3 regions of the Gilliamella sp. B3482 genome follow, and region 1 is predicted to be linked to each of the others. Evidence: riboswitches for the same ligand, from Rfam matches in the RefSeq annotation. Region 1 holds a riboswitch; each other region holds the start of a gene.
What was found. A riboswitch is a leader RNA that binds a small molecule or an ion and turns the genes downstream of it on or off. The one in region 1 is predicted to bind thiamine pyrophosphate.
Positions count from the first base shown of each region.

Region 2: another riboswitch for thiamine pyrophosphate. It lies ahead of tenA (thiaminase II); the one in region 1 lies ahead of thiB (thiamine ABC transporter substrate binding subunit).
Region 3: another riboswitch for thiamine pyrophosphate. It lies ahead of thiM (hydroxyethylthiazole kinase); the one in region 1 lies ahead of thiB (thiamine ABC transporter substrate binding subunit).

Region 1 is NZ_JAFNNL010000001.1:98,628-101,914, reverse strand. It holds gene argS (arginine--tRNA ligase) at 1-1,452, opposite strand, end outside; TPP riboswitch at 1,970-2,078, shown strand; gene thiB (thiamine ABC transporter substrate binding subunit) at 2,119-3,117, shown strand; gene thiP (thiamine/thiamine pyrophosphate ABC transporter permease) at 3,131-3,287, shown strand, end outside.
Region 2 is NZ_JAFNNL010000006.1:62,655-65,941, reverse strand. It holds gene J3U18_RS09990 (PLP-dependent aminotransferase family protein) at 1-17, shown strand, start outside; gene J3U18_RS09985 (SemiSWEET family transporter) at 417-680, shown strand; gene J3U18_RS09980 (hypothetical protein) at 1,083-1,316, shown strand; gene J3U18_RS09975 (DUF1161 domain-containing protein) at 1,452-1,856, shown strand; TPP riboswitch at 1,893-1,981, shown strand; gene tenA (thiaminase II) at 2,033-2,677, shown strand; gene asnA (aspartate--ammonia ligase) at 2,724-3,287, opposite strand, start outside.
Region 3 is NZ_JAFNNL010000002.1:199,944-203,230, reverse strand. It holds gene trpS (tryptophan--tRNA ligase) at 1-408, shown strand, start outside; gene trkA (Trk system potassium transporter TrkA) at 523-1,884, shown strand; TPP riboswitch at 1,939-2,040, shown strand; gene thiM (hydroxyethylthiazole kinase) at 2,093-2,878, shown strand; gene thiE (thiamine phosphate synthase) at 2,878-3,287, shown strand, end outside.

The sequences.
Region 1 (3,287 bases):
ACCAGTTAAGCTATCTTCGTTGATATTTGATTTTCTAAACACCGACAGTACGCGTGTATAGGCATATTGTAGATATGGTGCAGTATTGCCTTCAAATGACAACATGTTATCCCAATCAAAAACATAATCGGTGGTACGATTTTTGGATAGGTCGGCATATTTCACTGCGCCAATCGCTACTGCATCAATCACTTTGGCAAGTTCTGTTGGAGAAAGATCGGGATTTTTACTTTTAATGAGTGCTTCTGCACGCTCTGTTGCTTCGTCAAGCAGGTCATTTAATTTTACGGTATCACCTGAGCGAGTCTTAAACGGCTTGCCGTCTTTACCTAACATCATACCAAACATGTGGTGTTCAAGTTTTAAGGATTCTGGTACATATTTTGCTTTATGCACGATATCCCAAACTTGTTCTAGATGTTGGTGTTGACGTGAATCGGTATAATATAAAATACGTTCAGCATGGAGTGTTTCGTAACGATATTTTACACAGGCAATGTCGGTTGTTGCATAAAGATAGCCACCATCACGTTTTTGGATAATAACGCCCATTGGTTCGCCTTCTTTATTTTTATATTCATCTAGAAATACGACGATGGCACCGTCACTTTCAACCGCTAATTTTTTCTGTTTTAGATCGGCAACAATGCCTGGTAGCATACTGTTATAGATGCTTTCGCCCATTGTATCTTCAACCGATAAGGTGACATTAAGGCGTTTATATGTGGCAATGTTTTGTGTCATGGTGATATCCACCAGTTTTCGCCACATTTCACGGCAATATTGGTCACCACCTTGAAGTTTTACGACATAATTACGGGCTTTTTCGGCAAAGGCTTCGTCTTCGTCATAATGTTTTTTAGCTGCACGATAGAACGATTCTAAATCTGAAAGTTCCATGTCATTGGCATGTTCGTTTTCCATTTTTTCAAGATAGGCGATTAACATCCCAAATTGGGTTCCCCAATCACCAACATGGTTGGCACGGATAACATTATGACCAAGAAAGCTTAATACTCGGACACTAGCATCACCAATAATAGTTGAGCGTAAATGGCCGACGTGCATCTCTTTTGCTACGTTTGGTGCAGAGTAATCAACCACAATAGTTTGTGGTTTGGCTGGTAAAGTAATATTCAGTTTATCACTATTTAGCGCGACTTCGTTTTGTTCAGCAATCCAACTATCTTTTAAAAAAATATTAATAAAACCAGGACCGGCGATCTCGATTTTATCGGCAATATCATCAATATCAAGATGTTGTAAAACTTTTTCAGCTAATGCTCGTGGCGGCATTCCCAATTTTTTAGCGGTAGACATGATACCATTTGCTTGGTAGTCACCAAATTGGGCTTTAGCTGATTGCTTGATTAAAGCGTCGCAGTTTTTATCAGCACCCGCCATAATCATTGCTTGAGAAACACGTTGTGTTAATAGTTGTTGAATATTCACACTGAACCTAATCGATTAAAATAAAATGCCCAATATAATACTGATAAATTGATAAATTGTCACTGTGGGATTAGTTAAGGACAAGTAAATAGCTGATTCTTTTATAAATGAAAATTTTTTTATTTAGATGTAATTTATTAACTTAATTATAAAATAGATAAAAAAATAAAGAGAAAACAGGTGCCGAAATTTATTTAACTACCTGATTATCAATATCCTTTTGCTCTTTTCAACTTTGATGTTTGCTCAAGGCCATCTACAAGAAATCAGATTCACAATTGACAAAATAGTATGATAATTATGGTGAAAATATCCTTTTGGATGAATATGCAAAACTCACTCACCCCTTACATGAGCGAGAAATCGATTTTCCGATTAAAAATGGGGCTAAGCGAGAATTTTATCAAGCTATCAGATTGATCAAGGGCAGTTATTCTCTTCCAAAATCGTAGATAAGTTTGCAGGCAACCGTTGAGGGTAACTATTTACAATTATACCTTCAGCCTCTAAACTAATACCGTTCTCAACGGGGTGCCCTAGTGGGCTGAGAGTGTCAGATTGACTGACATAACTCGTCGAACCTGAACTGGATAATGCCAGCGGAGGGATTTGAGTTATTATATCTGCTCAAACCTTTTGTCTTTTACCTATTTCTTTGGAGGCAAAATGTTTCGTAAAAACTTTTTACTACCTGTTATTTTTCTATTTTCACTTTTTAGCCCATTAGTCAATGCAGAACTGCCCACTTTGACGGTTTATAGCTATAATTCATTTATGTCACAATGGGGACCCGGCGAGGCAATCAAAAAAGGGTTTGAAGCCCAGTGCAATTGCCAACTTGAGGTTGTGACATTAGGTGATGGTGTGTCAGTTTTAAATCGTATTCGCCTTGAAGGCGATAAAACGAATGCGGATGTTATTTTAGGGTTAGATAACAACCTATTAGAGCAAGCCAAACAAGCGAATATTCTTATTCCTCATCAAATCGCTAAACCCGACAATCTCAACACCAATTGGTGGGATGATAGTTTTATGCCTTATGATTTTGGTTATTTTGCTTTTATCTACAATAATAACAAAGTCAAAAATCCACCTCATTCTTTACATGAACTGGTTGAAAATAAAGCCGGTTGGAAAATCATCTACCAAGATCCAAGAACCAGTACACCAGGACTTGGTTTACTATTTTGGGTAAAAAAAGTTTATGGAGATAAAGCAGCAGAAGCGTGGCAACAAATCGCTAAAAATACGGTGACGGTCACCAAAGGTTGGAGCGAAGCTTATGGTATGTTTTTAAAAGGCGAAGCGGATTTTGTACTTAGTTACAGTACATCGCCAGTGGCACATATCATTAATGAAAACGAGCATCACTACGAAGCAGCTATTTTTGATGAAGGGCACTATCGTCAAGTTGAAGTAGCCGGAATTATTAAATACAGTCAAGAAATTGACCTAGCGCGCCAATTTTTACGTTATTTGCTGACACCTGAAGTCCAACACCAATTTGCTGAGAAAAATGTGATGTATCCGATTATCAAAACGGATCTACCTAATGCCTTTGCGCAAATTAATTCGGTCAATAAATCGTTAGAATTTGAGCCAGCAGAGATTGAAAAACATCAAAAAGCTTGGATTCGAGAATGGCAATCGGCAATTAGTAAATAGATCCGTATCGCCAATGTTGAAATTTAAATCGTTATTACCCGGAATGAGTGCAGCGAGCTTAATACTCATTATTTTAAGCTCGGCACTTATTGCTATTTGGCGATTTGCCTTAGAGTCAGGAAATTTGACGATTTATCTTGATAGTTATGTGCTTCATATTGTTTGGATCA
Region 2 (3,287 bases), on a different contig from region 1:
AAGATTTGATGAGATAAAGCGAACTAAGTTTTTATTGATTGTTCTAACAGGTATTTGGCGTTAATAAATAGATCATAACTGCCTAGACAAACAAGGCAGAGTTAATCGGTAAACTTCAAATCTCATTATTGGATTGAATCTCAGCTAAATAATTACAAAACTATCAAAAAATCGCGGTTTTTATGCCTTATTAGCTACATTATATGATATAACAATTTGCGTTTGATATAAGGCATTCGTAGCAATAACATTTATTATTAAAAACCATATCCGATTACTTAAAACAGATTCACATAAAAAATCTTATCATTTTATTTACAAAATATTATCTGAAACCACGGTACACCAATATTTAACTCACTTGCTATATATGTTAGATTATTTGCTCCTTTCATATATAAGCAGGTAGGCTGATTTTGAATCTTTCTCCAAAAGCTTTTCACTATTTGGGTGTTATCGCAACACTTGCATCATTAGGAATGTACGTATCGTATATCCCACAAATTATCGACAATCTTCATGGATTTAAAGCTAATCCAACTCAACCTTTAGCGGCAGCAATTAACTGCTCATTATGGGTCTGTTATGGCTTATTACGACAAAAAAAGGATTGGCCAATTGCAATAGCTAATTTTCCAGGGGTATTATTTGGTTTAACCGCGTTTATTACTGCTTTATAAATTCTTGTTTTAACTCCCTTATATTTTCTTTATACAGCATAATATATGCTGTATTTTTTTATAATCACAATTTTTGTGAAATAGGCTAGATAATTGTTACTCAAAAATTGAGAAATCAGAGAAGATTAAAAATTAACCTTGCATATAACTTATTAATTATTATATTGTTATGGAGTTATCAACAGGTTTGTTAAATACTTATCAAATAATAAAGTGAATAATTTAATCGATTAATCTAATTTATCGATTTACTATTGTTATCTAATAGTGATTAAACTATAGTAAAAGTCAGCTTATTTTTTAGGCTGGATTCATCTTCAAAATCTATCAGAATGTTATTTATACAAAGATTAACTAAATTTGATGATTAACAAATGAGTTTTATAAAATAAGGAAATCACCATGGCTGATATTAATCTTTCCGATGATTTGATAAAAGATTTTATCTACTCAATGTACCGTAAAGAGGTATTATTAAATTTAAAAGGTGTGGTTTTGACTGAAGAAGATCGCAAACAACTCCACGCAAAAAGAGACTTTGTAAATCAATTATCTGAAGCCGAATTATCCGATATTCGCTCATGGGTTCTAGATAAATTAAAATTACTTGAAAACCAACACCAAGAGCAGAATTAACTAAAAAATCTATACTAAGCTAGCTTTTTCAAATCTATTGATAAAATTTATTTGCAGCGTTATTCAAAACGATATGGACAGTTTAAACAATCGTTTTATAATGCATCAGTTACTCGATAATCTTAAGGAAAGATCATGAAAAAGTTAGCAGTAGTGTTATTATTAGGTCTCCCAGTTATTGCATCTGCGTCCAATTGTGACGAAATTAGTGCAAATATCGCCGAAAAAATTAAAAATAACGGTGTTAATGAAAATAGCTTCCAATTAAAACTTGTTCCTCAAGATGAACAAAATATTGAAGGTAAAATCGTTGGATCATGTGATCGAGGTAAACAAAGCATTGTTTATATTCGTGCACCATCATCAAAATCAGTTAAAGATGAGCCTGAAACACCTGTTGAAATCACACCACAACCCGTCGAGTGCTACAGCCCTAGTAACGCTCCAGTTCAAACGCCAGCTTCGGCACCAGTAGAAAAAGTTCAAACTCCAGAGCCGACTTCTACAGAATCTCAGGAAACTGAACAAAAAGCAGAATAAACGAAAATTTAAGTAACCATTTTATAAATTTTATAATTTGTTTAACCGGGGTGCTATAGGCTGAGATTATACCCGTTGAACCTGATTCGGTTAATACCGACGAAGGGAGTTTAAAACACGTCTATTATAGAAATCTGTTTAACTCCTTATAGCGAATTTGTCAAAAAGGAGTCATTATGCCATCATTTAACTCACTGATTGAATCAAGCGAGTGGAAACACTATATTCAACATGATTTTGTTCAACAATTAGGAAAAGGCACATTAGACTTAACCTGCTTTCAATACTACCTGAAACAAGATTATCTTTTTTTAATCAACTTTTCCCGAGCTTGGGGACTTGCAGTATATAAAAGTCACGACATTGCTCAAATTCGGCAATCATTAGATAGCTTAAAAACCATTGTTGAAGTTGAACTCGATCTGCATATTGAATATTGCCAAAAATGGCACATATCTGAATATGAACTAAGCACATTAAAGGAAGCCAAAGCCAATAGCGATTATACACGTTATGTGCTTGATATAGGATTACACGGCGATATATTAGATATACACATAGCAATGGCACCCTGTTTAATTGGTTATGGCATGATTGCCAATTGGATTCAAGGTTGGAACGAAAACAACCCATATCGCTCTTGGATTGAGATGTATGCTAGTAAGGAGTTTCAACAAGCAGTACAGAAAGAAATTGCTTGGATAGAAGGACAATTACTTAATATCAGTGAAAACCGATTTAAACAATTAAGCCAAATATTTAAGCAAGCGACGCAATTGGAAATAAATTTTTGGCAAATGGCATTGGATAAAAGTGACTAGTAAACAGCATGTTTTACCAGTTTAGATAAAACATGCTGAGCATGAATTATAAAAGTTGTTGATAGTTTTGCTTGGTTACATCATCCCAAACACTTGCTTGGACTTGCCCAATATGATGTTGTTGTAAAAGCAACATAGTTAGTCGAGATTGTCCAATCCCTCCACCAATTGTCTGTAAAAAATCACCATTAGCTAATGCCTTATGCCAAGCATATTGCAGACGATCTTCATTATTGGTTAATTTTAATTGACGCTTTAACGTCTCAGGATCGACGCGAATACCCATTGACGAAATTTCAAAACCACTATTTAAAACTGGATTCCAAACTAAAATATCACCATTTAATCCTTTAGAACCCATCTCATTATCGCTACTCCAATCATCATAATCAGGGGCGCGCACATCGTGTTTTTCTTTATTTGACAAATCACCACCAATACCGATTAAAAATACTGCGCCTAACTCCTTAGTAATCGCATTTTCGCGCTCTTTTGGTGATAAATTAGGATAACGTTTTAATAACTGTTCACTATCCATAAAAGTGATCGACTCTGGTAAAAAACAAGAAAGATGATATTTTTCTGAAACCACTTTTTCTGTAGCCTTAAT
Region 3 (3,287 bases), on a different contig from region 1:
TCTAAATCAGATGAGAATCGTAACAATGTTATTGGTTTACTTGAGAATCCGAAAGATGTCGAGAAGAAGATTAAACGTGCAATGACCGATTCAGACGAACCACCTGTTGTACGTTATGATTCAAAAAACAAAGCCGGTGTTTCAAATTTGTTAGATATTTTGACAGGTATTACAGGTAAGCCAATTGCTGAACTTGAAAAAGAGTTTGAAGGCAAAATGTATGGTCATCTAAAAACCGAGGTGGCGAATCAAGTTATCGAGATGTTAACCGGTTTACAAGCAAAATATCATCAATATCGAGATGATGAAAATTATCTTCTTTCAATTATGCAAGAAGGAGCCCAAAAAGCTCGCGCTAAAGCAGAGCCTACGTTGAAGAAGGTTTATGACGCAATCGGTTTTGTATAATCTAAAATAAGATTGCGATTATTACTAAACAATATCAAACGGCTTTAATTGATATGAGCTCTATTGTTCTAATAATGAGTTAGCTTGAGGCCTTCTGATTATAATAGGTTTATTATGAAAATTATCATTCTTGGTGCAGGCCAAACTGGTAGTGCACTTGCTGAATATCTAGTAACTGAAAAGCAGAACGATGTGACTGTCGTTGATGAAGATCATGATAAATTGCAATCTTTGCAAGAGCGTTTTGATTTACAAGTCATTTGCGGTAAATCATCTTACCCACAAGTATTAGAGAGTGCTGGCGCGGAATCAGCCGATATGTTAGTTGCCGTTACTAATTCTGATGAAGTAAATATGATGGCTTGTCAGATTGGGCATGTGATGTTTAATATTCCACAAAAAGTTGCTAGAATCCGTGCTCCTGAATATAACGATGAAAGATACCCATTCTTCAATAAAGATTGTATCAACATCGATCATATTATTGCTCCTGAAAACTTAATTACAAATCATATTAGCCAATTAGTTCAATATCCTGGTGCTTTACAGTTTGCTTCGTTTTATGATAATCGTGTCTGTTTGGTTGCTGTAACCGCTTATTACGGTGGTGCGTTAGTGGGGAGCGAACTATCCGAACTTAAAGAGCATTTACCACATGTCGAAGCACGTGTTGTTGCTATTTATCGTCAAAATCGTTTTATTCGCCCAATAGGTTCGACTTTAATTGAAGCTGGAGACATGGTTTATTTTATTACCCCTCCCCTCAATATTAAAGCAGTAACCAGTGAACTACAAAGGCTAGAAAAACCTTATAAACGTATTATTATTAGCGGTGGTGGTGGCGTTGCCATTGCTTTAGCTAAACGTTTAGAGAATGATTATCAAGTTAAGTTGATTGAACGTAATGCAGAAAAAGCTGAATTAATAGCTGAGCAGTTAGTTAATACCACCGTGTTACATGGTGAATCATCAGACCAAGAATTATTATCGCAAGAGCAAGTCGAGTTAACCGATCTGTTTGTGGCGGTCACTAGCGATGATGAAGCCAATATTATGTCATCTATGCTAGCAAAAAGAATGGGGGCAAAAAAAGTCATCGTTCTTATCCAGCGACAAGCCTACTTAGAATTGATTAACGATAGTGTTATTGATATCGCGATTTCACCACAACATGCCACTATTTCAGAACTACTAAGCCATGTTAGGCAAACGGGGGTAGTTAAAGTTGTCTCATTACGCCAAGGTGAATCGGAAATTGTCGAAGTAGTTGCTCGTGGTGAAGCGGAAAATTCAAAATTAGTCGGTAAAAATATTAACAGTTTAAAATTACCTTCAGGTGCTACGATTGGTGCCGTGGTTCGTGGTGAAGATGTAATTATAGTAAATACGGATTTAATGATTGAAGATGGCGATCATTTAATAATTTTCTTACCGGATAGACGAGCCATTAGTGATATAGAAAGATTATTACAATAACTTGTTTAATTTTTAAACTCAGTTCATAATAGATTCAATTTTATCCAAATTTGTTATTTAGACTCGGGGTGTTTTTTGTTAGAGCAAAAAACTGAGAATTTACCCGTTGAACCTGATCTGGATCATGCCAGCGTAGGGAAGTCTCTGTCTTAATTACCGCTTTTGACACATTCTTCCCTTAATATTATTTATTAGATAAGGAAAGAATATGTCGGTCATTAAATTATTTTCAAATCAGGATGCCATTCCTTTTATTGGGCAAGTTCATCAGAAGCGACCTTTAATCCATTGTATTACCAATGATGTGGTACAAAATTACACTGCTAACGTTCTTTTGGCGATTGGGGCTTCACCAGCGATGGTGGTAGCTGAGCAAGAAGTTGAGAACTTTGTTGCCATTGCAAATGGTTTGTTAATTAATATTGGCACGATCAATAGTCATAGCGCTAAAAGCATGTTACTAGCCGCCGCAAAAGCTAATCAAACTCCTTGGGTATTAGATCCTGTCGCAGTTGGAGCAGCATTGAAATATCGTACTGAAATTGCTAAGCAATTATTAACATTTAAACCGACAGTTATTCGAGGAAATGCTTCAGAAATTCTAGCATTAAGTGGTCAACAATCATCATCAAAAGGGCCTGATGGACTGGATTCTACTGATTCTGCATTAAATGCGGCAATGCTATTAGCCAAGAAATATCAAACCATTGTTGCAATAACAGGTGAGACCGATTATGTCACAGATGGTGAGCAGGTTTATAGCATTGTTGGGGGTGATATCGCGCTAACACAAGTAACTGGTACTGGTTGTTCATTATCTGCGATTGTGGCAGCATTGATTGCAAGTTCTGAAGATCATTTAAAGGCTACTGCTTCAGCCTGCTTTATGATGAAAAAAGCGGGTGAACTCGCTAATAAACAGCAAGGGCTAGGTACTTTTGCTATGTCAATTATTGACCAACTTTCTCTTTTCACCACAAATAAGGATTTTTGATGAAGAAGCAACTTGATTTAACACTCTATTTAGTACTTGATCCAGTACTTTGTGATGGCATAAATGGTATGGTTAATACCACTAAGTTTGCAGTTGAAAATGGTGTTACTGCCGTTCAATTACGTTCAGAACAAGAATATTCAGGTAGAAATTGGTATAAAGCCGCCCAAGCTTTAAAAGAAGTATTAATCGACACTCAAGTTCCACTATTGATTAATGATCATATTGATATAGCTTTAGCTGTCGATGCCGATGGTGTTCATGTTGGACAAAGCGATCTACCTGTCGAAGTTGCACGACGATTAATTGGAGAAGATAAATGGATAGGGCTTTCAGTCTCTAATTATTCGCAACTTGAGCGCGTTCCTTGGCAACTAGTCGATTATCTAGGTATTGGCCCTATCTATCC